4 regions of the Pseudoduganella aquatica genome follow, and region 1 is predicted to be linked to each of the others. Evidence: predicted binding sites of a transcription regulator. Region 1 holds the regulator's gene; each other region holds the start of a gene.

Region 1 (7,891 bases):
GCGAGGAATTCCAGGCCGGTCAGGTCCGGCAGGTTGTAGTCGAGCAGCACGCAGTCCACCTGGCCGGACAACGCCAGTTCCAGCCCCTGCTGGCCGGTTTCCGCCTCCAGCAGCGCATAGGCGCCGGCCGCGCGGAAGGCGCGGCGGCAGGCCATGCGGTCCACCATGTCGTCCTCGACGATGAGGACGCGCACAGGTTCCGTGGCGGCGGTGTTCGGCTTGTCCATCATTCAGGGCATCTCGCTGACGGTCCAGTAGCGGTCTATCGAGCGCACCACCTCGACGAAGGCGCGGTAGTCGACCGGCTTGGCCATGTAGCCGGCCACGCCCAGCTCGAAGCTGCTCAGCTTGTCCTGCTGCTCGGCCGAGGTGGTCAGCACGACCACAGGGATGGGCCGCAGCGCCGCGTCGTGCTTGGCTTCGCGCAGGAACTCGATGCCGCTCATGATGGGCATATTCAGGTCCAGCAGGATGATGCAGGGCCGCGCACAGTCCGCGCTGCGCAGGTAATCCAGCGCGGCTTCGCCGTGCTCGACCGCCACCACGGGGTTGCCCACGCCGATTTCCTTCAGCGCGCGTTTAATCGTCATCACGTCCACGGTGTCGTCTTCGACCAGGAGGATGGGCTTGCTGGCATTCTTCATAGGCATTCCTTGGGCCAGGTGAAATAGAAAGTGGCGCCGGCGCCGGGCGCCGACTCGACCCAGACCCGGCCACGGTACATTTCCACGATCTTCTTGACCAGCGCCAGGCCCACGCCGGTGCTTTCCACGCGGTCGCGCGGGGCCAGGGTCTGGAACAGCTGGAAGATGCGCTCGAAATGGCGCGGCTCGATGCCGGGGCCGTTGTCCGTCACGGCAAAGCGCCAGTGGCTGCCGTCGTCCTCGCAGCTGACGGTCACCTGGCCGTCCGGACGGTGCATGTATTTGATGGCGTTGGAGATCAGGTTGTGGAACACCTGCTGCAGCCGGGTCGGTTCGCCGGCCACCGTGGGCAGGCCCGGCGCCACCGTGATGGCGATGCCGGGCGGCGGCGCCAGCAGGTCCAGCACCTCGGCCAGCACCTTGTTCAGGTCCACCAGGGCCACGGCCTCGCGCACCCGTCCCACGCGGGAGTACTGCAAGATGCCGTCGATCAGCGCGCCCATGCGGTGCACGCGGTTGATGAGCAGGCGCATATGCTCCTTGCCCTCGTCGTTGAACAGGGCGGCGTAGTCGGTGGCCAGCCAGTCCGCTAGCGAGCCGATGCCGCGCAGCGGCGCCTTCAGGTCGTGCGAGACCACGTAGGCGAAATTGGTCAGTTCCTCGTTGGCGCTGCTCAGTTCCTGCAGCAGTTGTTCGGACTTCTGCTCGGCCAGCTTGCGTTCGGTGATGTCGCGCACCAGGCCGGTGTACATGCGCTTGCCGCCCAAGGTCATCTCTGCCACCGACAAGTCCATGGGGAAGACGCTGCCGTCGCGCCGCAGGCCCTGCACTTCGCGGCCCTTGCCGATGATGCGTTTTTCGCCGGTGGCGCGGTAATGCGCCAGGTAGCCGTCGTGCGCGCTGCGGTGCGGCTCCGGCATCAGCATATTGATGTTGCGGCCCGCCACCTCCGCCTCGCGGTAGCCGAACATGCGCTCGGCGGCGGGGTTCAGGCGTTCCAGCATGCCGTGTTCGTCGATGGTGATAATGCCGTCCACCGCCGTTTCAAACACGGCGCGCATGCGCGCTTCGCTCTCCTGGAGCGCCTGTTCGGCGGCCTTGCGGGCGCTGATGTCGTGGATGGTGGCCATCACCATGGTCTGGCCGTCCGGGCTGCGCAGCGGCGACAGGCTGACCTCGACCGGGAATTCGCGTCCCTCGCGGTGGCGGCCGGACAGCTGGGCCCCCGCGCCCATCGCGCGCGGATGCGGCTCGGCGGTGTAGCCTTCGCGCAGCGCCTGGTGGCCGTGGCGGAAGCGTTCGGGTATCAGCGTCTCCACCGGCAGGCCCTGCAACTGCTCCTGCGTGTAGCCGAACAGCGCTTCCAGGGCCGGATTGGCGAGCGCAATCGCGCCGCCGCGGTCTACGATGAGGACGGGATCGGTGGCGGCTGCCAGTAGCCAGGCCAGGCTTTGGTCGGCGATGGGGGGATTTTGCATGCCGCAATCATACGAAAGATGCCCGCCCCGGTAAAGCCTTAGTGTCCGCAGCGGAAATTCGGCGGCAATTTGACCTGGATCAAACCAGCCACTGACGCGGAACGCCCGCTTCCCATACAGTTACACCCATGGGAACGGCGGAGAACGCAATGCACTCGGTAGACAGCGAAACGGCGGCGGAACTGGAGCGCATGCTGTTGAGCGAGCGGGCGCGAGCGGCGCGCAAGCAGGCAACGTGGGAGCTGGAGGTGGTGGAACTGGCGCTGGCGCGGCTGGCGGACGGCAGCTACGGCGCATGCCGCCAGTGCGGCGCGGCCATTGCGCTGGCCCGCTTGCTGGCGCAGCCGTCGGCTGCGCACTGCCTGGCTTGTCAGCAAAACATCGAGCGGCGCTACCAGGTGGAACAGGAATAGAGGACGGGAAGCAGGCGGGGCGCCAGACAGCGCCTCAGGCGGCTTCGCACTCAGGGGCAAAGCGGCCGGCGGCCAAGTCTTGCAGGCCGGCCAGATCCAGGATGCGCAGGTCGCGGTTGTTCAGGCTGATCCAGCCGGCCTTGCGGAAGCGCGCCAGCAGGCGGCTGATGCTCTCGATGGTCAGGCCCAGGTAGCCGCCGATGTCCTCGCGCGACATGCGCAGCTGGAAGCTTGCAGGCGAGAAGCCGCGCGCCGCGTAGCGGGCGCCCAGGGAGGTCAGCATCAAGGCCAGGCGCTGTTCGGCGCGCATATTGCCCAAAAATAGGGCAACCGCCTGTTCGCGCTGGATTTCACGCGCCATGACGCGGTGGAACTGGTGCATCAGCTCGGGCACTTCGGCCACCAGCTCCTGCAGGCGGCCAAAGGGGATTTCGCACACTTCGCTGTCCTCCAGCGCCACCGCGCTGCAGCTGTGCTGGCCGGTGCCTATCGCTTCCATGCCCAGCAGGTCGCCGGCCATGTGGAAGCCGGTAATCTGCTGCTCGCCGCGCTGGTTCACCTGCGCGGTCTTGAAATGCCCCAGGCGCACCGCGTACAGGCTGCCGAATCCCTGCCCCATGCTGAACAGCTGCTCGTCGCGCTGCACTTTGCGGCGGCGCGAGATGATCTGCTCCAGGCGGTGCATCGCATCCTCGTCCAGTCCCTGCGGCAGGCACAGGCGGTTGAAGCTGCACAGGCCGCAGCGCGGCTGGGGCTGCGCCTTGGCTGGGGCGGAAGATGCGATGTGGATGGTGGCGGTGGTCATGGTCGGCTCCGGTGCATGGGCTGCGCTGTCGATGCGGACAGTATCGCCCGCACCGGGCCTGGGCGGTATCGGGTATTCCGGCTGGCTGCTGTAGGGGATCCCCTACAGGCCAGCTCAGAAGGTGATTTTCAGCGCCGACGGCGCGCCGCCCAAGGCGCCGGGCGCGCTGGAAATACCCTCCACCGTCAGGCCTTCCTGGGTCTGGCGGAATGGCAGCGCGCCGTCGCGGCCCAGCTGTTCCACGCCCCTCACCTTGCCGGCGCCCGGTCCCAGTACGCGCAGCACCACCGAGCCGTCGCGCGGCGCGCCGATGGCGTAGACCGCCGTGCCCTTGGATGTGAAACGCCATCCCTCCTCGCCGAACTGCTTCCAGGGGCGGGTGCCGTAGATGGCCTCGCCATTGGCGTCCAGCCATGCGCCCACGTCCAGCAAGGTGCGCTGCTGCTCCTCGGGGATGGTGCCGTCGGCCTTGGGCGAGAGATTGAGCAGGTAGAAGCCGCCCTTGCTCGCCGTGTCGACCAGGCGGCCAATAATGGCGGCGCCGCCGGCCACCTTCATGCCGTTGGTGTAGCCCCACGTGCTGCCTATGGTGTCGTCCACCATCCACGGGCCGGGCCGGATGTCCGGCGGCGAGCGCACGCCTATCTTTTCAAAGTCGATAATGGATCCGACCTGTTGGGCGTCGTCGTTGCTGGGCGCGTAGGCGACGAATTTGGTGCTGATCGAGACTTCCTTGTTCCAGGCCTGGGCGCGGTTGTAGTAGTAGGCCGCCACGCGCAGCTTGAGCGGGTCCAGCACGCGCAGGTTGACGCCGTTGTCGAACCACAGAATGTCGGGCTGGTACTGGTCGATCAGCTCCAGGTTGCGGTTCACCCAGTCGGTCAGGAAGCGCGCCATGGCGGGCTGGCTGCGATCGGCCACGTTGTAGAAGGCCGCCCATTCCGGGTCGTACAGGTCGGCCTTGGCCGCTTTCAGGCGGGCTTCCAGCGCTTCGGGCGGGTTGATGAAGGTGAAGTTCTCCACCCCGTGGTTGGACACGCCGAACTTCATGCCCTCCTTGCGCACGGCGGCCGCCAGTTCGCCTATCAGGTCGCGCTTCGGTCCCATGCGCTTGGCGTTGAAAGGCGTAACATGGCTGTCCCAGAGCGCGAAATTGTCGTGGTGCTGGGCGGAGGGCATCACGAACCGGGCGCCGGCGCGGCGGAACAGCGTGGCCCACTGCGCGGCGTCGAACTTCTCCTGCTTGAACCGGGGGATGAAATCCTTGTAGCCAAAGCGTTCCGGCGGCCCGAAGGTTGCGGTGTGCCAGGCCAGGTCGGCGCCGTACATATGCTTTTCATACCATTCGTTGTGGTAGGCGGGCACCGCGTACACGCCCCAGTGCATGAAGATGCCGAACTTGGCGTCCTCGAACCAGGCCGGGGTGCGGTAATTCTTGCGGATAGACTCCCAGTCCGCCGCGTAGGGGCCGGGCGGCAGCGGCGTGGCGACGGCGGCATCGGCAGCGGCCACGGTGGCCGGGGTGGCGGGCGGCCCCATCACGCCGTAGTCGTACAGCTTGGACTCGGGCACGCCGCCCCGGTCCGGCTTGGGCAAGGGGCCGGCGTCGGCACCGGTCAGGGTGGAAGCGAGGACGGCCAAGGTTAGACCGGACAGCAATGGCGCGCGCAGCATGGTTTGCCCCTGTAATTATAGAAATGACGACTAGCGTATCGCGCGGGCGCATTTCGCGCACGTTTCGCTTTGTATCACTCATAAACATGATTAGATTGCGCCAGCCGTTGACACTGGCGTGACGACTATCGATACTCGGAAGCCATCCTAATCAGACCTATAACAATACCCCCATGGCAGTCATCACCGAGATTGAAGACCTGCGCCTGCAGGCCAAGCGTCGCGTCGCAAAAGCTATTTTCGGCTACGTCGATTCCGGCTCCTACACCCAGGGCACCATGCGCGCCAACAAAAGCGACCTGGAAGCCATCCATCTGCGCCAGCGCGTGGCCGTGAATGTGGACCAGCGCAATACCGCCACCACGCTGGCCGGCCAGGATGCGTCCATGCCGGTGGCGCTGGCCCCGGTAGGCCTGACGGGCCTGAACTACGGCGACGGCGAGATCCTGGCAGCGCAGGCGGCCGAGGAATTCGGCGTGCCCTTCACGCTCACCACCATGAGCATCTGCTCCATCGAGGACGTGGCGGCGGCCACCACCAAGCCGTTCTGGTTCCAGCTCTACGTGATGCGCGACCGCGCCTTCGCCGCCGACCTGATCGCGCGCGCCAAGGCCGCCAAGTGCTCGGCGCTGGTGCTCACGCTGGACCTGCAGATCCTGGGCCAGCGCCACGCGGACCTGCGCAACGGCCTGACCGTGCCGCCGCGCCCTACCCTGTCCAATATCGCGGACATGCTGAGCAAGCCGTCGTGGTGCGCCAGCGTCCTGCTGGGCAAGCGCAAGACCTTCGGCAACCTCGACGGCCACGTCAAGGGCGCGCAGGGCCTGTCCACGCTGATGGCCTGGGTGGGCCAGCAGTTCGACCCCACGCTGAACTGGGACGACGTGGAATGGATACGCAAGCAATGGGGCGGCAAGCTGATTTTGAAAGGCATCCTCGATCCGGAAGACGCGAAAATGGCCGCCCGCACCGGCGCGGACGCGCTGGTGGTCAGCAACCACGGCGGCCGCCAGCTGGACGGCGCCATGAGCTCCATCCGCGCCCTGCCCGGCGTGCTGGAAGCGGTGCAGGCCGAGAATCCGAAGATGGAAGTGTGGATGGACGGCGGTATCCGCTCCGGCCAGGACATCCTGAAAGCCTGCGCCATGGGCGCCCGCGGCGTGATGGCGGGCCGCAGCTACATCTACGGCCTGGGCGCCATGGGCAAGCCGGGCGTGAGCCTGGCGCTGGAAATCATGCGCAAGGAGCTGGACGTGTCGATGGCGCTGTCCGGCATCCGCGACATCCGTGATGCGAACCGCTCGCACATCGTATTGCCCAAGCACTGGTAAACAAGACTTCCATGCACAACTACCGCATCGCTGGCGTTGCAGCGTCCCTGGCACTGGCGCTGAGCGCCGGCGCTGCGGCCGCCCCGGCTCAAATAGCAGGCAAGCAGCTTGAAAACCTGGACCGTGGCGTGCTCGCCATCGCCGCGAACGGCGGCGTCTTCGTCAGCTGGCGGGCGCTGGCGACGGACCCGGGCGGGACGTCCTTCGACCTTTACCGCGACGGCAAGCGGCTGAACACGCAGCCGCTGAAAAGCACAAACTACGTGGACCCGGCCGGCGCCGCCGCAGCCGTCTACTCGGTGCGGCCCGTCCTGCCACGCGGCGGCGAGCAGCCCCTGGCCAGCGCCGGCGCCACTTGGCCGCAGCAATACAAAACCATCCCGGTCCAGAAGCCGGCAGGCGGCGTCACGCCCGACGGCCAGAGCTACACCTACGAGATCAACGACGGTTCGGCGGCCGACCTTGACGGCGACGGCCGCTACGAGCTGATAGTGAAGTGGCAGCCGACCAATGCGCACGACAATTCGCACGCAGGCTACACCGGCAACACCTATATCGACGCCTACAAAATGGACGGCACGCGCTTGTGGCGCGTGGACCTGGGCCGCAACATCCGCGCCGGCGCGCACTACACCACCTTCCTGGTCTACGACTTCGACGGCGACGGCAAGGCCGAGCTGATGGTGAAAACCGCCGACGGCACCGTGGACGGCAAAGGCAAGGTGATCGGCGACGCGAACGCGGACTACCGCAACCCCAAGGGTTACGTCCTGTCCGGCCCCGAATTCATCACCGTCTTCAACGGCGAAACCGGCGCCGCCATGGCCAGCGCGCCCTATCTGCCCGGGCGTGGCGACGTGGCCGCGTGGGGCGATGCCTACGGCAACCGGGTAGACCGCTTCCTCGGCGGCGTGGCCTATCTGGACGGCGCCCGCCCCAGCGCCATCTTCTCGCGCGGCTACTACACGCGCGCCGTGATCGCCGCCTGGGACTGGCGCGGCGGGAAGCTGAGCAGCCGCTGGGTGTTCGACAGCGACGTGGCGGGCGGCGAAGTGAACCACCAGGGCGCGCACTGGCTGTCCGTGGCCGACGTGGACAACGACGGCAAGGACGACATCATCTACGGCGCGGCCACCATAGGTAGCAACGGCAAAATGCTATACAGCACAGGACTGTGCCATGGCGACGCCCTCCACGTGGGCAAGCTGGACCCGCTTCGTCCGGGACAACAGGTCTTCATGGTGCACGAAACGCCCAGCTGTTACGGCAAGCACGGCATAGAAATGCACGACGCGGCCACCGGCAAAATCCTGTGGAGCCTGGACGGCAAAGGCGCGGACGTGGGACGCGGCGTATGCATGGATATCGATCCGGCCCACCTGGGCGAGGAATGCTGGGCCTCGGTCGGCGGCCTGATGAGCGCCAGCGGCGTGCAGATCTCCCCCGAGCATCCGCGCCGCATCAACTTCGCTTCCTGGTGGGACGGCGACCTGCTGCGCGAGTCGCTGGACGGCACGCGGATAGAAAAATGGAACCCGGCCACCAA
Region 2 (7,891 bases), 370 kb from region 1:
CACGATACGGCCATCAGCAGCGTGAATCCCGCCGTGCGGTTGGACCTGGGCGGCTACGCCAAGGGCTATGCGCTGGACCGCGCCGCCGCGATACTGCGCGCGGCGCGGGTGGAAGCGGCGCTGGTGAATATCGGCGGCAATGTGCTGGCGATAGGGCAGCCCGGCGGGAGGCCGTGGCAGGTAGGCATACGCAATCCGCGCGCGCCGGCTGCGGCGGGCAATACGCTGTGCACCATTCCGCTATTCGACAACGAAGCGATAGGCACCAGCGGGGACTACGAGCGCTTTGTGCTGGAAGGCGGCCTGCGCAGGCCGCACATCATCGATCCGCGCACCGGCATGCCGGCGCTGGGCACGGCGTCGGTGACGGTGCTGGCCAGCGGCGGCGCGGACGCGGGCCTGCGTTCGGACGGCAATAGCAAGCCGCTGTTCATTGCAGGTGCGCTGAAGTGGGAAAACATGGCGGGCAGGCTGGACCTGCCGCAGGCCTTGCTGGTGGAGGGCGAGGGCGGCATGGCAATGACTTCCGCCATGCGCCGCCGCGTGTCCGGTCTGGCCTGAGACAAGGCCGCAGGGACAAGCCGGCGCGCGGCCGGGCGCGGCCTGTTACGCAGCCTGCGCCGCGTCCGGAATGGCACCGCGCAGGCGCCGGTACAGGCGCAGCGCGTATCCGAGATTGAAAGCCAGCGCCAGGCACGAGGCCAGCATCATGCCCGCTGCGGGGCGCGCCAGCAGCTCAGGCCGTTGGCAGGCGGCCAGCAGCAGCGCTAGCGCGGCCAGGTGCAGGCCGAACTGGCGCTGCGCCCATGCTTCCGGAATGATCTTGCGCACGCCGGGCACCGAGCGGCAGCCGCCGGGCAGCGTGGTTTGCAGGTGATACCACAGCAGGAAGGGCACGATCTGGTACAGCATGCCGTTGATGACGGATAGTCCGAAGCCCGCAAGCAGCAGCACGCCCAGCGTCAGCGGCAGTGCCGGTTCCGCAGCCTCCCACGGCAGCAGCGCCACGAGACAGCCCGCCAGCAAGCTTCCCACGGACGCGTACCAGAATTGGGTTGCGGGTTCGCTGCGCGGGCGCTTGCGGTGCAGCAGCAGCGCGATGGTGACGGCGGCGAACGCCCCGTAGCCCGCGGCGCCGAGCGCCATTGCAGCCTGCGTGAAATGGCGTGCCGGCGTCTCCTCCAGGCGGCTGGCGATGGACACCGCCACCAGCAGCAGGAACAGCCAGGTCGTGAGCCCGCGCGTGAGCCAGTCGGGATAGGTCTCCGTCACCTGGAACATGGGCACCACCTGGTAGGCCACGCCTATCACCATCAGTCCAGCCCAGCCCAGCAAACCCCATATGGCATGCAGGTCGGTCAGCGGTATCAGCGGAAGGGCCCGTAATGCCGCGCCGCCGGGCCAGGCGAACTGGCTGCCAAGCAGCGCGCCCAGCACGGTGGTGACGGCCAGCGCGGCCAGCGCCACGCGGATGGCTGCCATCATGGCGCTGGCGCCGGCGGCGTGCTGCCGCCACAGGCCCACCGCGCAGCGCGCCAGCACCACCAGCAGCGACGGGATCAGCAGCGCCAACGCCAGCGCGAACAGCGCCGGCCGGCCCGACAGAAAGCCCGCCGCCAGCAGCAGCGTGCCCCCGCACAGGCCCGCGTGCACCGTGCGGCCCCAGGCTTGCGGCAGGGCGATGCCGGCCACCGCAGGCAGCAGCTGCAGCAGCGCGCCGATGATGGACATGCTCACGCAGCCCAGCGTGAGCAGATGGGTGGCGGCCAGCATGGCGGGAGTCCAGCGGCTGGCGAAGGCGTCCGCGCCTTGCCACAGCAGCACGGCGGCAGCCAGCGCCGCGAACAGCGGCGCGCAGAGCAGAAAGCGCAGCGGCAGCGACAGCGCGGGGTTGTGTTCGAAATTCAGTGCGCGTTGCATGGCCGCGCTCCGTCAGTCCGCACGCTGCCAAATGCGCAGCACGTAGGCGTCGCTGCTCCAGTCGCCGTGATGGCGGTAGCCGCCGCGCTCCAGCATGCCGAACAGCGGATGCGGTTCGCGGTCCATCTGTACTTGCAGCGCATCGCCGGCCTTGAGCGTATCGAGCGCCTCCATGATGCGCTCCATGGGTTGGGGCGGCGGCAGTCCGCGCAAGTCCAGCGGCACATCCTTGCCGGAAGGGGAATAGGGAGACTGGACAGGCTTGGTGTTCATGGCTTCTTTCCGCAGTAGTGAGTAGGGCGATTGTCACATTCCCGCAAGTCGTTCTTCCTTGATACAGATCAAGGATTACCGCCTTGCCCCCGCGTTACAGTGCGGCAGCACCGCGCCTAGCTGCGGGTTTTTTCACTGACCAAGCGAACACCATGATTCATACTGCTGTACCCGATGCCGCTGCGGCGGGCATCGAGCTGGTTTGCCCTGCGGGCAGTCTGCCCGCGCTCAAAGCCGCCGTGGACAACGGCGCCGACTGTGTCTACCTCGGCTTTCGCGACGCCACCAACGCGCGCAATTTCGCCGGCCTTAATTTCGACGACGCCGCCATCGCGCAAGGCATCGCCTACGCGCACCAGCGCGGCCGCAAAGTGCTGCTGGCCCTGAACACCTATCCCCAGCCCGGCGCCACCGGCTTGTGGCGCGGCGCCATTGCGCGCGCAGCGCAGGCCGGCATCGACGCGGTGATCCTGGCCGATCCGGGGCTGATGCGCTACGCCGCCGACAACTATCCGGACCTGCGCCTGCACCTTTCGGTGCAAGGCTCGGCCACCAATGCCGAGGCGATCAACTTCTACCAGCGCCAGTTCGGCGTGGCGCGCGCCGTGCTGCCGCGCGTGCTGTCGCTGGCACAGGTCGAGCATGTGATTGAAAACACCGGCGTGGAGATCGAGGTATTTGGTTTCGGCAGCCTGTGCGTGATGGTGGAGGGACGCTGCGCGCTGTCTTCCTACGTCACCGGCGAGTCGCCCAATACGCATGGCGTCTGTTCGCCCGCCAAGGCGGTTCGCTGGCAGCAGGCGCCGCAGGGACTGGAGGCGCGCCTGAACGGCGTGCTGATCGACCGCTACCAGGCCGACGAAAACGCCAGCTATCCCACGCTGTGCAAGGGCCGCTTCGACGTCTCTGGAGAGACCTATTACGCTGTGGAGGAACCCACCAGCCTGAATACCCTGGAGCTGCTGCCCAAGCTGCTGGCGATGGGCGTGCGCGCGGTGAAGATTGAAGGACGTCAGCGCAGCCCGGCCTACGTGGCGCAAGTAACGCGCGTGTGGCGCGAGGCGATAGACCAGTGCGGCGCCCAGTCGGCCCGCTATTCGGTCAAACCCGCCTGGATGGCGGAACTGGACAAGGTGGCGGAAGGCCAGCAGCACACGCTGGGCGCCTACCACCGCGCATGGAAATGAAAGGAACAGAATGTTGAAACTCGCACTGGGGCCGCTGCTGTACTACTGGCCCAAGCATACCGTGCAGGCCTTCTACGAGGAAGTGGCCGCAGGTCCGGCCGACATCGTCTACCTGGGCGAGACGGTTTGCTCGCGGCGCCACGAACTGCGCCTGTCCGACTGGCTGGCCATAGCGGCGCGGCTGGAGGCGGCCGGCAAGGAAGTCGTGCTGTCCACGCTGGTGCTGCTTGAATCCAGCGCGGACGTGACGGCGTTGCGCCGCATCGCCGCCAACAACCATTACCCGGTCGAGGCGGGCGACATGGGCGCGGTCAATCTGCTGTGCGGCGCTGATGCCCCCGCCGGCGGTTTCGTGGCCGGGCCGCAGCTCAATGTCTACAACGTGCCCACGCTGGAGCTGCTGCATGGCTTGGGCGCGCGGCGCTGGGTGATGCCGCTGGAGATGGGCCGCTCCGGCCTGGCCTCCATGCAGCAGGGCCGCCCATCCGGCATGCAGACGGAGGTGTTTGCCTATGGCCGCATGCCGCTGGCCTTCTCGGCGCGCTGCTTCACTGCGCGCAACCGCAATCTGCCCAAGGACAATTGTCAGTTCAGCTGCCTGGAACACCCGGACGGCCTGCTGATGCATACGCGCGAACAGCAGCCCTTCCTGGTGCTGAACGGTACGCAGACCCAGTCGGCCCAGCACTACAGCCTGGCGGGGGAGCTGGACGAACTGGCGGACTTGGGCGTGGACGTGGTGCGCATCAGTCCCCAGTCGCAGGGAACGGCGGCGGTGCTGGACGCCTTCGATGCGCTGCGGCGCGGAGCCGAAGCCGCACCCGGCAGCCTGCTGCCGCTGGCGGCGGGCGCGGCCTGCAACGGCTACTGGCACGGCGTGGCCGGCCTGGCGCAGCACCATGCGGAGGCAGCATGAACCGCACGCTTCCGCCGTCATCGCTGCTATCGCCTCCCGCCACGCTGCCGCCCGGCCTGGCGGCCGTGCTGGGCAAGCTGCCGCCGCTGCCGGGCTCCCGCCTGTTCGCCGCCGCGCTCAACCTGGCGCTGCGGCCTTATCTGCCGGACGACGTGCGCGCCAGCATGCTGGGCCGCCGCCTGCGCCTGACCGTCACCGACGCCGCGCTGTCCTTCGATTTTGAATGGCGCGGCGAGCGCTTCGCCGGCATAGCGCGCGGCGGCGCGGCCGACCTGGAAATCGCCGCCAGCGCGCGCGACTTGCTGGCCCTGGCGCGGCGCGAGGAAGATCCGGATACGCTGTTCTTCAGCCGCCGCCTGGCCATGTCGGGCGACACGGAACTGGGACTGCTCGTCAAGAACACGCTCGATGCGATCGACACGCCGCTGCCGGAAGCAGCGCGGCAGGCCGTGCTGGCCTGGCTGCGTGGCCTCGCGCCTGCGCGCACGCGGCGGCCGGGGCATCAGAAGAAGTAATTTCGACCATCAGGAGGGCATCATGAACCACAAGGACGCGGCGCTGCCGCTGGTGTATTCGTGTTCCGGCTGCTCCAGCGCGGCGCAGACAGCCAACGCCGCCGCGCTGGAGCTGGACAGCCGGGGCAGCGCGCAGATGTCCTGCATCGCCGGGGTGGGCGGCGGCGTTGCGCCGCTGGTGCGCCTGGCGCAGTCGGGCCGCACCATCGTCGCCATCGACGGCTGCGCGCTGGCCTGCGCGCGCCAGTGCCTGGCGCAGCACGGCATCGCCCCCACCCATCATGTACTGCTGCCGCAACTGGGCGTAAAGAAGAAGTACCACACCCGCTACGACCCGCAGCAGGTCGCCGAAGTGGTGCAGGCCGTGGAGGCGCTGACCCATCCTGCCCGCCAGACTCTCAAGGAAACCACTGTATGAATCTCTCCACCGCATTGCTGCATGCGCTCAAGGCGCATGGCGCGCGCGAACTGTTTGGCCTGCCGGGCGACTTCGTGCTGCCGTTCTTTCAGCAGGCGGAGCAATCCGCCGCGCTGCCGCTGTACACCCTCAGCCACGAACCCGGAGTCGGCTTCGCCGCCGATGCTGCCGCGCGCTACGGCGGCGGCCTGGGCGTGGCGGTCGTGACTTATGGCGCCGGCGCGCTCAACATGGTCAATGCCGTGGCCGCGTCCTACGCCGAGAAAGTGCCGCTGGTCGTCATCTCCGGCGCCCCCGGCGCGCTGGAGCGCAGTAACGGCTTCCTTCTGCACCACCAGACCCGCAGCCTGGATTCGCAGCTTGCCATCTTCCGCGAGATCACCTGCGACCAGGTGGTGCTGGACAACGCCGCCGACGCCCCGGCGCTGATTGCGCGCGCGCTGGGCAATTGCCTGGCCCAGTCGCGGCCCGTCTATATCGAGCTGCCGCGTGACATGGCGGCGGCGCCGTGCGGGGAAGTGCGCATGGTCGCCCCACGCAAGCCGGACCCGGACGCCGTGCGCGCCTGCGCGGCCGAAGTACTGCGCAGGCTGGGACGGGCCTACCGTCCGCTGCTGCTGGTCGGCATAGAGATACGCCGCTACGGGATAGAACACAAGGTGGCGCAGCTGGCGCGCCTGCTGCGCGTGCCTGTCGCCACCACGATCATGGGGCGCGGTCTGCTTGCAGGGGAGGATGCGCCGCTGCTGGGCACCTACCTCGGCGTGGCGGGCGACCCCGCCGTGACGCGCGCGGTGGAGGAGGCCGATGCGCTGCTGATGCTGGGCGTGCTGCTGTCGGATACCAATTTCGGCGTCTCCGCGCGCAAGATCGATATGCGCGGCAGCATCCAGGCGCTGGACGGCCAGGTGGTGCTGGGCCATCACGTCTATCCGGATATTCCGCTGGAGGCGCTGCTGGACGCCATGCTGGAGGACGGCGTATCGATGGCGCTGCAGGCACCGGAGCCGCAGCGGGTGCGTTATCCGCGCGAGCTGCGGGCCGATGGGGAGCCGGTGGCGCCCATGGATATCGCGCGCGCCGTAAACGACGCGCTGGCCGCCAAGGGCGCCATGCCTGTGGTGTCCGATATCGGGGACTGCTTCTTCACGGCGCTGGATATCGACGGTGGCGGCGGGCTGCTGGCGCCGGGCTATTACGCGACGATGGGCTATGGCGTCCCGGCCGGGCTGGGATTGCAGGCCTCCAGCGGCAAGCGGCCGCTGATACTGGCCGGCGACGGCGCGTTTCAAATGACGGGCTGGGAGCTGGGCAATTGCCAACGCTACGGCTGGGACCCGGTGGTGATCGTGTTTAATAACTGCGGCTGGGAGATGCTGCGCGCGTTCCAGCCGGAGGCGAAGTACAACGACTCGAGCGATTGGAAGTTTGCCGACATGGCGGCCGCGCTGGGCGGCGACGGCTACCGGGTGAACACGCGCGCGCAGCTCAGGCAGGCGCTGGACAAGGCGCTTGCCACGCGCGGACGCTTCCAGCTGATAGAAGCCATGCTGCCGCGCGGCGCGCAGTCCGACACGCTGGCGCGGTTTGTGGCGGGCGTGAAGCGTTTGCAGGCAGCTGCGTGAACGCGCGCATGGCGGGTTACGCCTTCGGCTCACCCGCCCTACGAAATAACGAAGTATCGTAGGGCGGGTTAGCGCAAGGCGCGTAACCCGCCGCAGCGCGTCTGCGCCTAATACGCTTGCCTCAGCATAAAGCGCGGAAACAGCGGCGCCATGCCTGCGGCCAGCACCTCGTCCGGATATCCCGGCGCCGCGCAGCAGTTGAGCGCAGTGTCCCCACAGCCGGTGGCGCGGAACTGCTGCAGCACATAATTCCTTACCCCCATCTCCGCCAGCGTTGCCGCCAGCCGTTCCAGGGACGCAGGCGGCAGCAGCGCCGAATGCGCCGTGGTGCGGCATTCGTAGGACACGCCGCTGGCCAGTATCGCGCGCACGCATTCCTCCGCCTGCCGTCCGCTGCCTGGCACGCCGGTCACCGTAGCGTAGTGTTCGAACGGCGCCTTCACGTCGAACCCCACCCAGTCCAGCAGCGGGAGCACGCGCTTGAGGCGGTCCGGATATATGCAGGCCGTATGCAGCCCCACCTTGAATCCCAGCGCGCGCACCTGGCCGATGGCGGCCGGCAGCGCCGGATCCGTGGTTGGCTCGCCGCCGCTGAAGACCACCGCGTCCAGCAGCCCGGCGCGCGCAGCCAGCCGCTCCAGCAGCCGTGGCCACGAAAGAGGGCTGGTGCGGGGGCGCGCCTGCAGCTCAGGATTATGGCAGTATCCGCAGCGCCAGGCGCATCCCTGCACGAAGACCACGGCGGCCAGCCGGCCGGGATAGTCGGTGGCCGAGAACGGCGTGTAGCCGCCGACGTTCAGCTGTCCGCCGTCCATCCTAGTGCGCCGCCGCTTCGTTGAAGTACTGGCGCTCGTGGAACTCGCCCTGCTTGCCGATGTTGAACGACGATAGCGGACGGTGGTAGCCCATGACGCGGGTCCAGATTTCGCATGGCTGGCGTTCGCTGTCGTCCAGAACAAGGGCGCGGGAGGTGGTGATGATGCCTTTGCTTGCTGCTTGCATGATATGCCTTTACGGTGGGTGGGAAAATCGGGGCC
Region 3 (7,891 bases), 3.1 Mb from region 1:
GGATGGTTTTTCCCTGGTGGGCGGCACTCACGCGGGCCAGGCCTTCGGTCTTGTAGTAGGAGGGCATGATGGTGGATGGGTTCATGCTGCGCGCGTCCACCAGGCGCTGGCGCAGCTGGGCCGCCGTGGAGCGGTCGCCCGCACCGTCAAGCGGCGGCGCCAGATTGCCCTGGAAGCGTTCCTCCGGAATGGGGCCTGTGTGGCACAGCAGGCACAGGCCCACCTGGCGGTTGGCGACGATGGCGCGGCCGCGCGCAGCGTCGCCGGCGGCTGCGCCCTGCAGCGGCGAGGAATAGTCTGCGGCCCGCGCGTCCGCAAGGAATAGCACGGCCGCCGCAGCCAGCGCGGCGGGCAGTGCGGCATTGGGCAGCAATCCAGGCATAGCGCGGGCGCCGTGAAGATCAGGCCTTCTTCAGGCTGTGGTTCTTCAGCGGCAGGTCCCGCACGCGCTTGCCGGTGGCGGCGAAGATGGCGTTGAGCACCGCCGGCGCGGCCACCGCGATGGTCGGCTCGCCCACCCCGCCCCAGAAGCCGCCGGACGGCATGACGATGGTTTCCACCTTCGGCATCTCGTCCATCTTCAGCGGCACGTAGGTGTCGAAGTTGGTCTGCTCCACGCGGCCGTCCTTCAGCGTGCATTCGCCGTACAGCGCGGCGGACAAGCCATACACAAAGGAGCCTTCCACTTGCGCTTCGATCTGTTGCGGATTGACGGCGTGCCCGGAATCCGTGGCGGCGACGATGCGGTGTATCTTCAGCTTGCCGTTTTTATTGACCGATACCTCGGCACAAGCGGCCACATAGCTGCCGAAGCCCATGGTTTGCGCCAGTCCCCGGAACACGCCCTTGGGCGCGGGCTTGCCCCAGCCGGCCTTCTCGGCCACCGCGTTCAGCACCGCCAGGTGCTTGGGATGGTTCGCCATCAGCTTGCGGCGCAGGGCCAGCGGGTCCTGCTTGGTGGCGTGCGCCACTTCGTCCAGGAAGCACTCCAGGTAGACCGCGTTCTGGTTCAGGTTCACGCCGCGCCAGAAGCCCGCAGGCACGGGCGGATTGCGCATGGCGTGGTCGATCAGCAGATTCGGGAAGGTGTAGCCGATGGACGCCTCCGGCCCCGGCGCGTTCAGGCCCTGGAACACCGCCGGGTCTTTGCCGTCCTTGATGGCCATGCCCACCGATACCAGGATGGACTGGCCGGAGATGCGCATATGCAGCCCGGTGATATTGCCCTTCTCGTCCAGCCCCGCCGTCAGCTTGCACTGCGTGACGGGGTGGTAGCGGCCGTGCTGCATGTCCTCCTCGCGGGTCCACAGCAGCTTCACCGGCGTGCCGGGCAGCTCCTTGGCGATGGCCACCGCCTGGCGCACCCAGTCGTGCACCGCGCCACGGCGGCCGAAACCGCCGCCCAGGTGCAGCTTGTAGACGTCGCACTTGGCGGCGGGCAGGCCAGCCGCTTCGGACGCGGCGGCCAGCGCCGCTTCGCCGTTCTGCGTGGGCGTCCACACTTCGCAGCGCTCCGGCGTCCACTTGGCGGTGGCGTTCATCACCTCCATCGTGGCGTGGTTCTGGAAGGGATAGGAATACACCGCCTCCACCTTGCGCTTGGCCGAGGCGATGGCCGCGCGCGCGTCGCCATTGCTGTTGCCCACCACTGCGTCCGGCGCGTCCAGCCCTTCCTTCAGCATGGCGGCGATGTCGGCGCTGGAGAGCTTGGCGTTGGGGCCTTCGTCCCATACGATGGGCAGCGCGTCCAGTGCGGTGCGCGCGCGCCACCAGGTGTCCGCCACCACGGCCACGGCGCTGTCGCCCACCTGCACCACCTTCTTCACGCCGGGCCGCTTTTCGATGGCGGCCGCATCAAAGCTCTTCACCTTGCCGCCGAATACCGGGCAGTCCTTGATGGCGGCGTTCAGCATGCCGGGCAGCTTCAGGTCCATGCCGTAGATCTGCGCGCCGGTGGTCTTGTCCACCGTGTCCAGCCGCGCCAGGCGCTTGCCGGCCAGCTTCCAGTCCTTGGGGTCTTTCAGTTTCACCTCGGCGGGGATGGCCAGCTTGCCCGCCGCTTCAGCCACCTTGCCGTAGCTGGTCTTGCGGCCACTGGCGGCGTGCGTGATCACGCTGTTCGCAGCGACGCATTCGGCCACAGGCACGCCCCACTCAGCAGCCGCTGCCTGCACCAGCATCATGCGCGCGGCGGCGCCGCCCTTGCGCACGTACTCGTGCGACTCGCGCACGCCCCGGCTGCCGCCGGTGGAGAAGCTGCCCCACACGCGCTTGCGCGCCAGGTTCTGGCCCGGCGTGGGGTATTCGGTGCTGACCTTGCTCCAGTCGGCGTCCAGTTCTTCGGCCACCAGCTGGGCCAGGCCGGTCAGCGTGCCCTGCCCCATTTCCGAACGGGCGATGCGGATGACGATGGTGTCGTCCGGCTTGACCACCACCCAGGCGTTGACCTCGGGCGGGATGCCGGCTTCCTGCGCGGCGGCGTCGAAAGGAATGGCGAAGGGCACCATCAGCCCGCCCAGGGCCAGCGAAGCGCCTTTCAGGAAGCTGCGGCGCGAGACTGATGCACTACGCATTTCGGCGCGGCTCATGCTTTGCTCCCGGCGTGGTCGCCCACGTGCGTAATGGCCAGGCCGGCCGATTTGGGGTCCGCTCCCTTGGCCACCACCTTGATCGCCGCGCGCACGCGGTTGTAGGTGCCGCAGCGGCAGATATTGGTCATGGCCGCGTCGATGTCGGCGTCGGTGGCTTTCGGCTTTTGCTTGAGCAGCGCGGCGGCGGCCATGATCATGCCGGACTGGCAGAAGCCGCATTGCGGCACGTCCAGCGCGGCCCAGGCTTTCTGCACCGGATGCGAGCCGTCCTTGGACAGGCCTTCGATGGTGACGATTTTCTGTTTCGCGTTCAGCGCGGACACCGGCAGCACGCAGCTGCGCGTCGCTTCGCCGTCGATATGCACGGTGCAGGCGCCGCATTGCGCCACGCCGCAGCCGTATTTGGTGCCGGTCATGCCGAGCTGCTCGCGCAGCACCCACAGCAGCGGCGTATCGTCCTCCGCCTCGAAATCACGCGTGGTTCCATTGACATTGAGCTGCGCCATGCTATCTCCCTGAGGGTGTGTTGACCGGAATCAAAGAGGGACATCTTACACCCGGAATTTCCGCCCTGCAGAGCACCGTTTTGTATCGCAAAGTAGCGCGGCAAGCTCGGGGCTTTTTGACTTACATCAAGGTACTCATTCATGCACCTCAATACACTGCGCTCATTACTTAACGATGAAGCAGAGAGGAAGTGTATGAAGCACGCAAGAGTAACGGCAGCAGCAATGATCATGAGTATCGCCACCCTGGCCATGGGCCATGCGGCGGCAGCGGAAGCCAGTCCCTGGCTGGTGCGCTTGCGCGCCGTGCACCTGGACCCGGCCGACAAATCCGACCCCGTGGGCGGCACCGGCGCGGCCAACCGTCTCACCATAGACAGCAAGACCATCCCCGAAGTCGACGTTTCCTACTTCTTCACGCCGCAGTTCGCGGCCGAGCTGGTGCTGACCTACCCGCAAAAACACGACGTGCTGCTGGACGGGAAAAGCATCGGCACCATGAAGCACCTGCCGCCCACGCTGCTGGCGCAGTACCACTTCCTGCCGGACGCGCAGTTCCGGCCGTATGTGGGCGCGGGCCTGAACTACACCACCATGTCCAAGGTGCATATCCTGAACGGCGCCGCCGGCCTGGAACACAAGAGCTTCGGCCTGGCGCTGCAGGCAGGCGCGGACTTCACGCTGGATAAAAACTGGTCGCTCAACGTGGACGTGAAGAAGGTGCAGATCCGCAGCGACGTCAATAGCGCCGGCGCCATCATCAGCAAAGTGAAAGTGGACCCTGTGCTGCTGGCGGTGGGCGTGGGCTACCGCTTCTGATTTAAAACCGTCCCGCCAGCAGCTCCATGCGCAGCTCGCTGGCAAAGGCCGTGCGCTGCGGGGCCAGCGCGTAGCGCCCCACCTCCAGCGTTACGCCGCCCGATTCCAGTGTAATGAGTTCCCCTGCGTGCTCCGGCATGCCGATGCGCGTGCGGCTGGGTACGAAGCGGGTCTGCGCTATTTTCCCGGCGTTGGCCTGCTCCACCACCAGGCAGCCGCTGGTGAGCACCACCTGTTCATAGTCTGACGCATGGCGCGCGTAGCACAGGAAGGCGGCCGTCACCGCAGCCAGTTCCACGCCGGTGAAGCACAGCACCTGCCATACGCCATGCAGCAGGAACACCGCCGCCACGGCCAGGGAAAGCACGCACAGCATGGCCCACGCCGCCACCGTCTGGCGCGGCGTCAGCGAACAATTGCGCCGCCATAGCCACTCGCGTCTATCAAGGTCACGCCGCATGCCGCCGCCTCCTTTTCTTGCTATTTTACGACTGCTCCGTTCGACGTGAAACCTGACTCTCGTTGTTTCCTAACGACAACAAATTACATAAGCGCCGGTCCGCGCATAATAATGCTCCGCCCGCCGCTTTTTTTGAGGAACAATAGCAGGCTATAACAATCAGCTCATTGGGGATGACATGCTACTTTCAAACATGAAGATAGGAGCCCGCCTGGGCGTTGGATTCGCGATTGTGTTGGCGCTGCTGACGGCGATGCTGGTGCTGGGCCTGAGCTCCTTGTCGCGCATCGGCAGCCGCACCAACGACATCGTGCACGACAAGAACGTGAAGATGGCCGCCGCCAACACCATGGTGGACAACGTGCGCAACATCTCCCTGGCGCTGACCACCATGATCGTGGTGCCGGGCACGCCGGAAATGAACGCCGAGCTGGAAAAGATCGCCGAGGCGCGCAAGAAGTACGGTGCCGCCAAGGAGACCATGCTCAAGCTGCTGGCCGACGACAAGGAGAAGCAGCTCATGGCAGCGGTTGACGATGCGCTGAAAGCCGGCGCCGCCAAGAACAACGAGCTGGTGAAGCTGCGCAAGGAAGGCGAGATCCAGGACGCGACCGCCTTCCTGATCAAGGAAACCGGCCCGTCGCTGAACGCGGTGCTGAAGGCGCTGGACGCTTTCGTGGCCTACGAGGCCAAGCTGGCCGCCGACGCCAGCACCGACGTGGTGCAGGTCTACGCCAGCTCGAAGACGCTGATGCTGGTGCTGGGCATCGCCGCCATCGTCATCGGTGCGGGCGTGGCGTGGTTCATCACCGGCTCCATCACCGGCCCGCTGAACAAGGCGGTGGACGTGGCCGAGACGGTGGCCTCGGGCGACCTGTCCTCGCATATCGAAAGCGGCGGCGGCGACGAGACCGGGCGCCTGCTGAACGCGCTCAAGGCCATGAACGACAGCCTGCTCAACGTGGTGAGCCAGGTGCGCACCGGCACCGACGCGATCAGCACCGCATCGAGCGAAATCGCGGCGGGCAATCTGGACCTGTCCTCGCGCACCGAGGAGCAGGCCAGCTCGCTGGAGGAAACCGCGTCGTCGATGGAGGAGCTGACTTCCACCGTGAAGCAGAATGCGGACAATGCGCGCCAGGCCAATACGCTGGCCAAGTCCGCGTCCGAAGTGGCGGTCAAGGGCGGCGACATCGTGGCGCAGGTGGTGGACACCATGGGCACCATCAATGATTCCTCGCGCAAGATCGTGGACATTATCGCTGTCATCGACGGCATCGCTTTCCAGACCAATATCCTGGCGCTGAACGCGGCGGTGGAAGCGGCGCGCGCGGGCGAGCAGGGACGCGGCTTCGCGGTGGTGGCGTCCGAGGTGCGCAACCTGGCGCAGCGTTCGGCGGCGGCGGCCAAGGAGATCAAGGAGCTGATCAACGCCTCCGTGGCCAATGTGGACACCGGCTCGCGCCTGGTGAACGACGCGGGCAGCACCATGGGCGACATCGTCAACAGCATCCAGCGCGTGACGGACATCATGGGCGAGATCACCTCCGCCAGCCAGGAGCAGACGCTGGGCATCGAACAGATCAACGCGGCCATCTCGCAGATGGACGAAGTGACGCAGCAGAACGCGGCGCTGGTGGAGCAGGCTGCGGCCGCGTCGCAGAGCATGCAGGAGCAGGCGGGCAATCTGGCCACCGTGGTGGGGTTCTTCAAGACGGGAACGCATACCGCAGCGGCGGCGCCGGCGCCACGGCGCAGCGCGCCTGCACCGGCCAAGGCTGCGGCGCAGGCGCGCGCCGTTGCCGTGCGCGCGCCTGCCAAACCTGCGCAGCGGCTGGCGCCGGGCAAGCCTGCCGAGAGCGATTGGGAAGAGTTCTAAGCCGCCGTGCGCGGCAAGGTTAGCGTGAATGTGGAGCCGTCGCCGGGGGCGCTGCTGACGCTGAGCGTGCCCTGGTGGGCTTCCGCGAGCTGCTTCGATATGTAGAGGCCCAGCCCCAGGCCGGCGCTCACGCCCGTGTCCAGCCCGCGCTCGAAGGGCTCGAAGATGCGGGCCTGGGTTTCCTCGGCAATGCCTTTGCCGCCGTCCCGCACGGTGATGCGCGCGGCGCGCCAGTCCGCTTCCAGCTTCACTTCCACCGGTGTGCCGCAGCCGTAGCGCAGCGCGTTCGTCAGCAGGTTGACGATCACCTGCTCGATGCGGAATTCGTCCCAGTGGCCGCGCACTTCCTGCTCCGCTTTCAGGCTGATTTCGCAGCCGGTTTCGCGGGCCTGCCTCGACAGATCCGCCACCACCCTTTGCAAGAGCCCGGACAGCTCCGTCTCGGCGGGCCGTATCGACAGCTTGCCGCTGCGGATGCGCGACACGTCCAGCATGTCGTCGATCAGCCGTATCATGCTCTGGATCTGGCGGTCGTCGCGCGCCACCATCTTTTTCCACACCTCGGGATTGAAGCCCTCCTGCACCCCGCGTTCGATCTGCAGCTTGCGCAGCTGCGTTTCCAGCGACAGGGTGTTGAGCGGCGTGCGCAGCTCGTGCGCCACCAGCGACATGAACTCGTCGCGCGTGCGCAAGGCGCGCTGCAGTTCTTCCTGCGCCAGGTGCAGTGCTTGCAGCGTGGCCTCCTGCTCGGCGCGCGCCTTTTCCAGCGCCACCACCTGGCGCTGCGTTTCCTGCCGCTGCCGGTGCAGCGCCACGAACACATTCACCTTGCTCTTGACCATGTCGCCGTCCAGCGGCTTGTACAGGAAGTCGACCGCGCCCGCCTCGTAGCCTTTGAAAGCGTAATTCAGCTCCTTGCCGGCCGCGCTGACGAACACGATGGGGATGTGGCGCGTTTTCTCGGTGCCGCGCATCAGCTCCGCCAGTTCAAAGCCGTCCATGCCGGGCATCTGCACGTCCAGGATGGCCAGCGCGAAGTCGTGTTCGAGCAGCAGCGCCAGCGCCTCGTCGCCGGACGTGGCCTGGTACACGGTGCGTTCCTCGTCGCGCAGCAAGGCCTGGAGCGCGCGCAGGTTCTCCGGCAGGTCATCCACGATCAGCAGCTTGGTCCGTTCCAGCATCAGCGTTTCTCCAACGTTGTCTCCAGCGCCGCCAGCAGGTGGCGGATGTCCCGCAAGGGCAATATCAAATCCGGCGCGCGTTGCCGGATGGCTTCGCGCGGCATCACGCCCACTTGGGCCTCGCCGGGGTCCTGCACCACCGTCAGGCCGCCCGCCTCGCCTATCGCGGCCAGTCCCGCCGCGCCGTCGTGGTTGGCGCCGGTGAGCAGCACGCCAACCAGCGCGGGGCCGTACACGTCCGCCGCCGAGGCCATGACAAAGTCGATGGCGGGGCGCGAAAACAGGTGCGGCGGCTCGCAGCTCAGCGAGAAGCAGCGTTCCGATTCTACCGACAAGTGATAGCCGGACGGCGCAAAGTATACCGTGCCCGCTTCCAGCGGCTGCTTGTCTTGCGCTTCCACCACCGCCATCGCCATGCGCTGGGCGAAAACCTCGGCCAGGTGGCTGGGGCGGTT
Region 4 (7,891 bases), 1.1 Mb from region 1:
TACGGACCCTGGCGCGCGTGCCGGAACCGCCGGCCCCGGCCGGCGGCGCCGGCTGAGGAAGCGGCGCATGCCCGGCCCCCGCCAGCCGGCGCCGCCCGCGCCGCTGCCCTTCTGGCGCATGCCGCAGGCCGCGCTGCTGGACCGGCTGGACAGCACGGCCGGCGGCCTGGGCGCGGCGGCGGCGGCGGCGCGCCTGGCGCGCTACGGCCCCAACCTGGTGCGCGCGCCGCAGCAGGCGGCGCTGCTATGGCGCTTTGCCGGCAAGCTCGCCAATCCGCTGGTGTTCATCCTGGTGCTGGCCGGCGCGCTGTCGGCGCTGACCGGGGACGCGGCCAGCTCGGCCATCGTCGGCGCCGTGGTCGTCCTCAGCGTGACGCTCGACGTGGTGCAGGAATACCGCGCCGGGGCGGCGGCGGAGCGGCTGCGGCAGTCGGTGGCGGTGCGCGCGCGGGTGCTGCGCGACGGCGAGCCGGCCGAGGCGCCGCTGGCCGAGCTGGTGCCGGGCGACGTGGTGCTGCTGGCCGCGGGCGACCTGGTGCCGTGCGACGGCCGGGTGCTCGAGGCCAGGGACTGCTACGTCAACCAGGCCCTGCTGACCGGCGAGTCCTACCCGGTCGAAAAGGCCGCGTGCGAGCAGAGCGGCGGCGACGACGTGCTGGCCGCCGGCAACGCCGTGCTGCTCGGCACCTCGGTCATCAGCGGCAGCGCCAGGGTGCTGGTGTGCCGCACCGGCCAGGCCACCGCGCTGGGCGAGGTGGCGCGCCTGCTGCAGGCGCACGAACCGCCCACCGACTTCGAGCGCGGCACGCACCGCTTCGGACTGCTGATCCTGCGCATGACGGTGTCGCTGGTGCTGTTCGTGCTGCTGGTCAACGTGCTGCTGCAGCGCCCCCTGCTCGAGTCCTTCCTGTTTGCCGTCGCGCTGGCGGTCGGCCTGACGCCGGAGCTGCTGCCCATGGTGGTGTCGGTGACGCTGGCGCGCGGCGCCCTGCGCATGGCGGCCGCCAGGGTGGTGGTCAAGCGCCTGGCGGCCATCCAGAGCCTGGGCAGCATGGATGTGCTGTGCACCGACAAGACCGGCACCCTGACCGAAGCCCGCATCCGGCTCGAGCAGCACCTGGACCCGGCCGGCCAGGACAGCGCGCGGGTGCTGGAACTGGCCTACCTGAACAGCCATTTCGAGACCGGGCTGCGCAGCCCGCTCGACGACGCCATCCTGGCCCACGGCGGGGCCGGCGCGGCGGGCTGGCGCAAGATCGCGGAATGCCCGTTCGACTTCGAGCGCCGGCGCGTCTCGGTGCTGATCGACAACGGCGCCACGCGCTTGCTGGTGGTCAAGGGCGCGCCGGAGGACATCCTGCGCCTGTCGGCGCGCCACGGCCCGGACGCGGCCGGCGCCGTGCAGGCGCTCGACACGGCCGCGCGGGCCGCCATCGCCGCACGCTGCGAGGCGCTGGGCCGGGACGGCATGCGGGTGCTGGGCATCGCCTGGCGGGAAGTGGCGGCCGAGCACGGCGACGCCGTCGTCGGCGACGAGACGGCGCTGGTGTTCGCCGGCTTCGCCACCTTCCTTGACCCGCCCAAACTGAGCGCCCGGCCCGCGCTGGCGGCGCTGGCGGCGGCCGGGGTGGCGCTCAAGACCGTCACCGGCGACAACGAGCTGGTGGCGCGCCACCTGTTCGGCCAGCTGGGCCTGCCGGTGCGCGGCGTGCTGAGCGGGGCCGAGATCGACGGCATGGACGAACTCGCGCTGGCGGCGCGCGCCGAGCGCGCCAACCTGTTCTGCCGCGTCACGCCGGCCCAGAAGAGCCGCATCCTGCTCGCGCTGAAGCGGCGCGGCCACGTCGTCGGCTATCTCGGCGACGGCATCAACGACGCGCCCGCGCTGCGCGCGGCCGACGTGGGCGTATCGGTGGACGGCGCGGCGGACGTGGCGCGCGAGGCGGCCGACATGATACTGCTGGAACACGACCTGGGCGTGCTGCACGCCGCCGTGCTGGAGGGGCGGCGCACCTTCGGCAACATCATGAAGTACATCATGATGGGCACCAGCTCCAATTTCGGCAATATGTTCAGCATGGCCGCCGCCTCGCTGCTGCTGCCCTTCCTGCCCATGCTGCCGGTGCAGATCCTGCTCAACAACCTGTTGTACGACCTGTCGGAGCTGCCGCTTCCGCTCGACCGGGTGGACCCGGAGTACCTGGCGCGCCCGCAGCCATGGGACATGGTTTTGGTGCGCGACTTCATGCTGGCCATGGGCTCGGTCAGTTCGGTATTCGACCTGCTCACCTTCTACGTCATGCTGGCCGTGTTCGACGCCGGCGCGGCGCTGTTCCAGACCGGCTGGTTCATCGAGTCCATGGCGACGCAGGTGCTGGTGATCTTCCTGATCCGCACCCGCCGCAGCCCGCTCCGGAGCCGCCCGCATCCGGCGCTGGCGCTGGCGGCGCTGGCGGTGCTGGCCGTGGCCGTGGGCCTGCCCTACACCGCGCTGGGCGCGGCGCTGGGCTTCGTGGCGCCGCCGGCCGGCTTCTTCCTGGTCCTGGCCGGCATGCTGGCGGCCTACCTGGTGGCGGTGGAGGCGGTCAAGCAGTGCTTCTTCCGGCGCCGCCGCGCCGGGGAACCCCGGCGCGGGCGCACGGTCCAACCAGCACGGGCCAGCGGCCCGCCACCCAACCAGGAGCTGCCATGAAACTTTGCCTGATCGTGTACTACTCCCGCTCCGGCGTCACTGCCAAGGTCGCCAGCGCGCTGGCCCAAGCCTGCGGCGCCGACCTGGAGCGGATCGAAGACCTGCGCCCGCGAAGCGGCGCGGCCGGCTACCTGCGCTCGGCCTGGGAGGCGCTGCGCGGCCGGCCCGCGCAGATCGCGCCGCCACGGCACCGGCCGGGCGACTACCACGTCGTTGTACTGGGCACGCCGGTGTGGGCCGGGCATATGAGCGCGCCCATACGCAGCTACATCGCGCAGCAGCGCGGCCAGTTCCGCCAGCTCGGCCTGTTCTGCACCATGGGCGGCAGCGGCGGCCCCGGCGTGCTGGCGGCCATGGCCGCCCTGTGCGGCAAGCCGGCGGCCGCCACCCTGTGCCTGCGCCAGCGCGACGTGCTGAACGGAATGGACCAGGCGGCGCTGGCCGGCTTCGCCCGCTCGCTGGGCCTGGGCACCCATCCCGCCCCCGCCGGCCAGGCCTGACGCGGCCGGCGCTAGATGGCCAGCGCGGTGTTGATGGTGATGTGGTTTTCCACCGCCGTCACGCCGGGTGCCTTCCACGCGGCGCGCTCGGCGTCATCGCGCTCGGCCCAGGTGCGCACGCTGCCGCTCAGCTTGACCTTGCTGCCGCTGGCCTCGATGGTGATCCGGCCGGCGTCGATGTTCGCGCTGCGCTGGAAGGCCAGCACGATCTTCTGGCGCACCTCGCCGGCCGAGGCGGTCGGCTTGATCGTGACCTGGTTGCGCAGGCTGCGCACGCCGCGCACATGGCGCACCGCCGCCTCGGCGCGCTCGCGCTGATAGTTCCACTCGACCTGGCCCTCCAGCCTGAGCACGCCATCCTCGACGATCACCTTGATCCCCTCCGACGAGACGGGCAGCTGGGCCTTCAGCGCCGCCACCGCGTCGTGCGCGATATCGGGATCGGGCCGCACCGAACTGCCCAGGCGCACCTCGATGTCGTTGGCCACGCCGGCCACCCCGGCCACGCGCTTGGCCGCGCGTTCGGCATGCACCTTGTCGCCAAAGCCGCGCACAAAGCCGGTCAGCGTGACGACGTGGTCCTTGACCGTGACCCCCACATCGGCCGCGTCAATGTCAGGTTCCCATTCCAGTTCGTTTTCCACCCTCTTCTTCACTTCACTATCGCTTACCATGGCTGCCTCCTGTCGTTTATGCCAGTGCCCATGTGGCCCTGGATCTCCGAGTCTAGGACCGGCGCCCGCAGGCGCGTTTGATTTATGTCAATCCTGCGCGCGAGGCAAGCAGGCTGCGGGGCCGGTCCTTGCCGGCCCGCTATTTCACACTGGTGGACGCCGTCGCCAGGGCCTGCTGCAGCGGCTGCGACTGCGTGTTGGCCACGCCGCCGTCGGCCACGTCCTTGGGCGACAGCGTCCGGCCGTAGTAGGCGTTGGTCAGGCTCTGGTTGAAACGGATGTCGCTCACGCCCACCGCCAGCAGGTCGCCGAACAGGCCCTTGGTGCCGCTCCATGCCACCACGTCGCCGGTGCCGGCGGTGCCCTGCGCCAGCTTGGACCAGTTCACCACGGTTATGCCGGCCTCGGCGCTGAGCGCGAAATTGTTTTTCTGCATGAACTCATTGACGGCCTTGTCGTTATTGAGCACCAGGGCGACCGGGCCGCCTTCGACGCCGGCCTGCAGCCCGACGGTCAGGCCGCCCAGGTCGTAGAATGCGGGTCCGCTCCAGCTGCCGTCGGCACGCCGTACCAGCAGCAGGCCGCCGCCGCCGTGGGCGCCCACGGCCAGCGCGGCCCGCCCGTAGGAAGGCACGATCAGCACGCCTTTGGCCCGCTGCAGCAGCTGCTTCATGCGCGGTTCCGCTTCCAGCTGGCGCACCACCGCCAATGCGTCGCCGACGCGCTGGACAGCGCTTTGGGCCGGCTTGGCAGCCAGGTCGCCCGACGCGCTCTGGCTGCCGTCGGCTTGCGCCCAGGCGCAGCCGACCGCCAGCGTGGCGGTCAGGCCCGCCATTACCACCTGCACTATCCTGCCTTTGACTGCCTTACGTTGTAAGCACATGACGTTCCCCTTTAGATAAGATCGCTTGGATTCGCGCGCAAGCCGCGCCCCGTCATGCTAGCCCCGCCCCGCCGCAGCGCCTGTTGATCCGCGTCAAAGTGCGGCGGGAATCCGCTGCCGCCAGCCCATCAACCTGCCCGGATCGGATACGTACCGATGACAGACTGGCGCTGGGAGTGGCACGCCGCAGCGGCGCGCCGACGTGCCGGCAGCCTGAAATCGATCTGCGCGAAATGTTTGGTGAAAGCGGGTTGGCCCCCCTGCCTGCGCCGCAGAACAACATCCTGCTATGAGGAAGGCCGTGCCGGCCTGCCGCTGAAATCTCCCCCCTGACAGCAAGCGCGAGATCAGTTAGAGTTCTGCATGATGTGCCAGCCTGCAAGCGTGGCTCAGAGACACGCCTCTTGTTTCACACTGCGGGATGATCAGCTTATGCAAGCAACTGTTCAAAGCGAAGAGTTCATCAGATTGAACTTTCCCAGGCTGGCCGCTGCGCTGGAATATATGCCCGTCGGCGTGACGATAGTGGACAGCGACCTGACCATCCGCTTCTGGAATCCCGCTTTTTGCCAGGCCCAGGGCTTTCCGCTTGAAGTGATGCACCCCGGCGTGACCATGGCCGACGTGTTCCGCTTTATTGCCTCGCGCGGCGACTATGGACCGGGCGATATCGAGGAACTGGTGGCGGCGCGCGTGGCGCTGTGCCTGAAGTTCGAGCCGCACAATTTCACCCGCACCAGCGTGGACGGCGTGGTGCTGAATATTATCGGCCGCCCCATCTACGGCGCGGACGGCGCCGTCAGCGGCTTCGTCACCATTTACCACGATGTGACATCCGAGCGGCGCTACGAGGAACAGCTCGAGGCCAAAAACAAGGAGCTGCTGCAGGCCAAGCAGCTCGCCGAGGCGGCCAGCACGGCCAAGGGCCAGTTCCTGTCCAATATGAGCCACGAGATCCGCACGCCGCTGAACTGCGTGATCGGCATGGCTTATCTGGCCTTGAAAACCGAACTGGACCCGCGCCAGCGCGACTATCTGGAAAAAATCCGCTTCGCCGGCGAACATGTGCTGGGCATTATCGACGACATACTCGACATCTCAAAAATCGAGGCCGGCAAGATGGAACTGCAGCATGCCGACTTTTCACTGGGCCAGGTGCTGCAAACGCTGACGGCGGTGGTGGCGCCGAAGGCGGCCACGCGCGGCCTGGAGCTGGTGTTCGACCTGGACCCCGCCTTGCCGCCGGTGCTGGTGGGCGATCCGCTGCGGCTGAAACAGGTGCTCATCAACTACGCCAGCAACGCCATCAAATTCAGCGAACAAGGCAGGATCACCTTGCGCGCGCGCAAGGTGGCCGACGGCGCCGACGAGTGCCTGGTGCGGTTTGAAGTGAGCGACCAGGGCATAGGCATGTCCAAGGCGGAGATGGCCAAGTTGTTTGTCTCCTTCCAGCAGGCCGACACGTCGACCACGCGGGAATACGGCGGCACCGGCCTCGGGCTGGCAATCTGCAAGGAACTGGCGGAGCTGATGGGCGGCAGCGTGGGCGTGGACAGCCAGCCCGGCGCCGGCAGCACGTTCTGGTTCACCGCCCGGCTCGGCATATCGTCGCAGACCCTGCCCACGCTGATCAGCCAGGTCAGCGATGCCGCCAGCGCGCTGCTGGCCTATTCCCGCGCGCCGGCCCTGGCGGCCACGGCGGCGCTGCAGACGGCCCGCATCCTGCTGGTCGAGGACAATATCTTCAACCAGCAAATAGCGCAGGAAATGCTGGAGGAAGCGGGAGCAGCCGTGGGCCTGGCCGGCAACGGCGCCGCCGCGCTGGAGCTGCTGCACAACACCGATTTCGACTGCGTGCTGATGGACTTGCAGATGCCGGTGATGGATGGGCTGGAGGCGACCCGCCGCATCCGCGCCACGCCGCAACTGCACCATATCCCGGTGCTGGCCATGACGGCCACGGCCACCACCGAGGCGCGGCTACGCTGTCTCGACGCCGGCATGAACGACTTCATTCCCAAGCCGGTGCAGCCTGCGCTGCTGTATCAAACCATCGCCAAATGGCTGCCGCAGCGCGCGCAGCAGCAAGCGCCGTTGCCGGCGCCCCTGCCGACAGCCGCCGCAGCCACCTACGGCGGCGACCCGGACGTGATCGACCTGTCGGTACTGGCCACGCTGCTGGACTGCGACACGGACAAGGTAGGCAAATTCGCCGTCAAATTCCTGCACAGTTCACAGGAAGGCCTACGCGATATGGAGGCGGCGCTGGCACGCAGCGACGTGCAGGCCGTGCGCGAATTGGGCCATCGCATCAAATCGGCAGCCCGCAGTGTGGGCGCGTTCGGCATGGGCGACTTGTGCGAGGAACTGGAGCAGCTCGCGCCGCAAGAAGCGGCCAGCGAGCTGGTGGATGCCCGTGCCATCCTGGAGCGGCTGCAAGCCGTGCTGCGGCAGGTGGAGGAGCACATCATGCACATCACGGCCGTGCCGCCTGGCGCGGCTTGAGAACCACCTCCAGCTTCTCGAGCTGAATCCTGTTCCCTGCGGATGGCGTTCCGGTGAACTGGAAACCGAATCCGCCCAGTGTGCTGGCGGCGCTTGCCACATGGGCCTGGAAGTGTATCTCCTTCGGCAAGGAAAAGCCGGCCTGCGCACTGGTCTGCGGCGATGCCGTGAGCACATCCGCCGACAGCGCATCGCCGGCCAGTTTGAACACGGCCCGCGCACCCGGCATAAAGACCGAGCTTTCAACGTAGGCGCCCGGGAAGATCCGCCTTGCGCCATTGACGTATTCCATCATCGACACCCGCACCGAATTCCCCGACGACGGAATCGGCTTGCCGCCGTTTAAAGGGTCGGCCGACAAACGCTGGAAGCGCAGCGCATAGCCGGTCTGCGTGGCCGGGTCCCATTTGATGTAGACCTCGAAATACTGGCCGGTCGCGCTGCCGAAGCCCTGCCCTGCGGCCTTCTCCGGCGTGAGGTCCACCGTCAGGGTCATGTCGGCGTAGGCGCCTTGAGGCTGGTAGAGCAAGCGGGCGCCCTGCGTGGCGGTCCGCAGGCCCGCAACGCCCACGGCTCCGTCCCGGTCGCCCACGGCGTAGAGCCACGGCGCTGCGCCGGACGGCGCCCACGCCTGCTC

Evidence for each region. Region 1 encodes FNR, which switches genes on or off when oxygen is low (the NO sensors DNR and NnrR bind a similar motif). Its sites were predicted from a motif close to TTGATNNNNATCAA; they were not measured.
Region 2: the regulator FNR is predicted to act here: its motif matches at 2,252-2,265, upstream of KT882_RS15535 (DUF2249 domain-containing protein).
Region 3: the regulator FNR is predicted to act here: its motif matches at 3,214-3,227, upstream of KT882_RS00210 (OmpW/AlkL family protein).
Region 4: the regulator FNR is predicted to act here: its motif matches at 4,833-4,846, upstream of KT882_RS21840 (lipid-binding SYLF domain-containing protein).

What each region holds. Positions count from the first base shown of each region.
Region 1 covers NZ_CP086370.1:3,839,092-3,846,982, forward strand. The annotation lists gene KT882_RS17150 (hybrid sensor histidine kinase/response regulator) at 1-230, opposite strand, end outside; gene KT882_RS17155 (response regulator) at 231-644, opposite strand; gene KT882_RS17160 (sensor histidine kinase) at 641-2,122, opposite strand; gene KT882_RS17165 (TraR/DksA C4-type zinc finger protein) at 2,272-2,535, shown strand; gene fnr (fumarate/nitrate reduction transcriptional regulator Fnr) at 2,570-3,340, opposite strand; gene KT882_RS17175 (alpha-L-fucosidase) at 3,455-5,014, opposite strand; gene KT882_RS17180 (alpha-hydroxy acid oxidase) at 5,188-6,345, shown strand; gene KT882_RS17185 (rhamnogalacturonan lyase) at 6,357-7,891, shown strand, end outside.
Region 2 covers NZ_CP086370.1:3,472,353-3,480,243, forward strand. The annotation lists gene KT882_RS15525 (FAD:protein FMN transferase) at 1-561, shown strand, start outside; gene KT882_RS15530 (permease) at 607-1,920, opposite strand; gene KT882_RS15535 (DUF2249 domain-containing protein) at 1,933-2,193, opposite strand; gene ubiU (ubiquinone anaerobic biosynthesis protein UbiU) at 2,346-3,380, shown strand; gene KT882_RS15545 (U32 family peptidase) at 3,391-4,296, shown strand; gene ubiT (ubiquinone anaerobic biosynthesis accessory factor UbiT) at 4,293-4,811, shown strand; gene KT882_RS15555 (putative zinc-binding protein) at 4,834-5,229, shown strand; gene ipdC (indolepyruvate/phenylpyruvate decarboxylase) at 5,226-6,854, shown strand; gene KT882_RS15565 (anaerobic ribonucleoside-triphosphate reductase activating protein) at 6,962-7,669, opposite strand; gene nrdD (anaerobic ribonucleoside-triphosphate reductase) at 7,671-7,856, opposite strand.
Region 3 covers NZ_CP086370.1:49,901-57,791, forward strand. The annotation lists gene soxX (sulfur oxidation c-type cytochrome SoxX) at 1-382, opposite strand, end outside; gene KT882_RS00200 (xanthine dehydrogenase family protein molybdopterin-binding subunit) at 402-2,588, opposite strand; gene KT882_RS00205 ((2Fe-2S)-binding protein) at 2,585-3,097, opposite strand; gene KT882_RS00210 (OmpW/AlkL family protein) at 3,329-3,916, shown strand; gene KT882_RS00215 (DUF2244 domain-containing protein) at 3,918-4,376, opposite strand; gene KT882_RS00220 (methyl-accepting chemotaxis protein) at 4,555-6,255, shown strand; gene KT882_RS00225 (hybrid sensor histidine kinase/response regulator) at 6,252-7,436, opposite strand; gene KT882_RS00230 (chemotaxis protein CheB) at 7,436-7,891, opposite strand, start outside.
Region 4 covers NZ_CP086370.1:4,914,256-4,922,146, forward strand. The annotation lists gene KT882_RS21820 ([FeFe] hydrogenase, group A) at 1-56, shown strand, start outside; gene mgtA (magnesium-translocating P-type ATPase) at 68-2,692, shown strand; gene KT882_RS21830 (flavodoxin family protein) at 2,689-3,192, shown strand; gene KT882_RS21835 (BON domain-containing protein) at 3,204-3,866, opposite strand; gene KT882_RS21840 (lipid-binding SYLF domain-containing protein) at 4,006-4,701, opposite strand; gene KT882_RS21845 (response regulator) at 5,218-7,254, shown strand; gene KT882_RS21850 (InlB B-repeat-containing protein) at 7,226-7,891, opposite strand, start outside.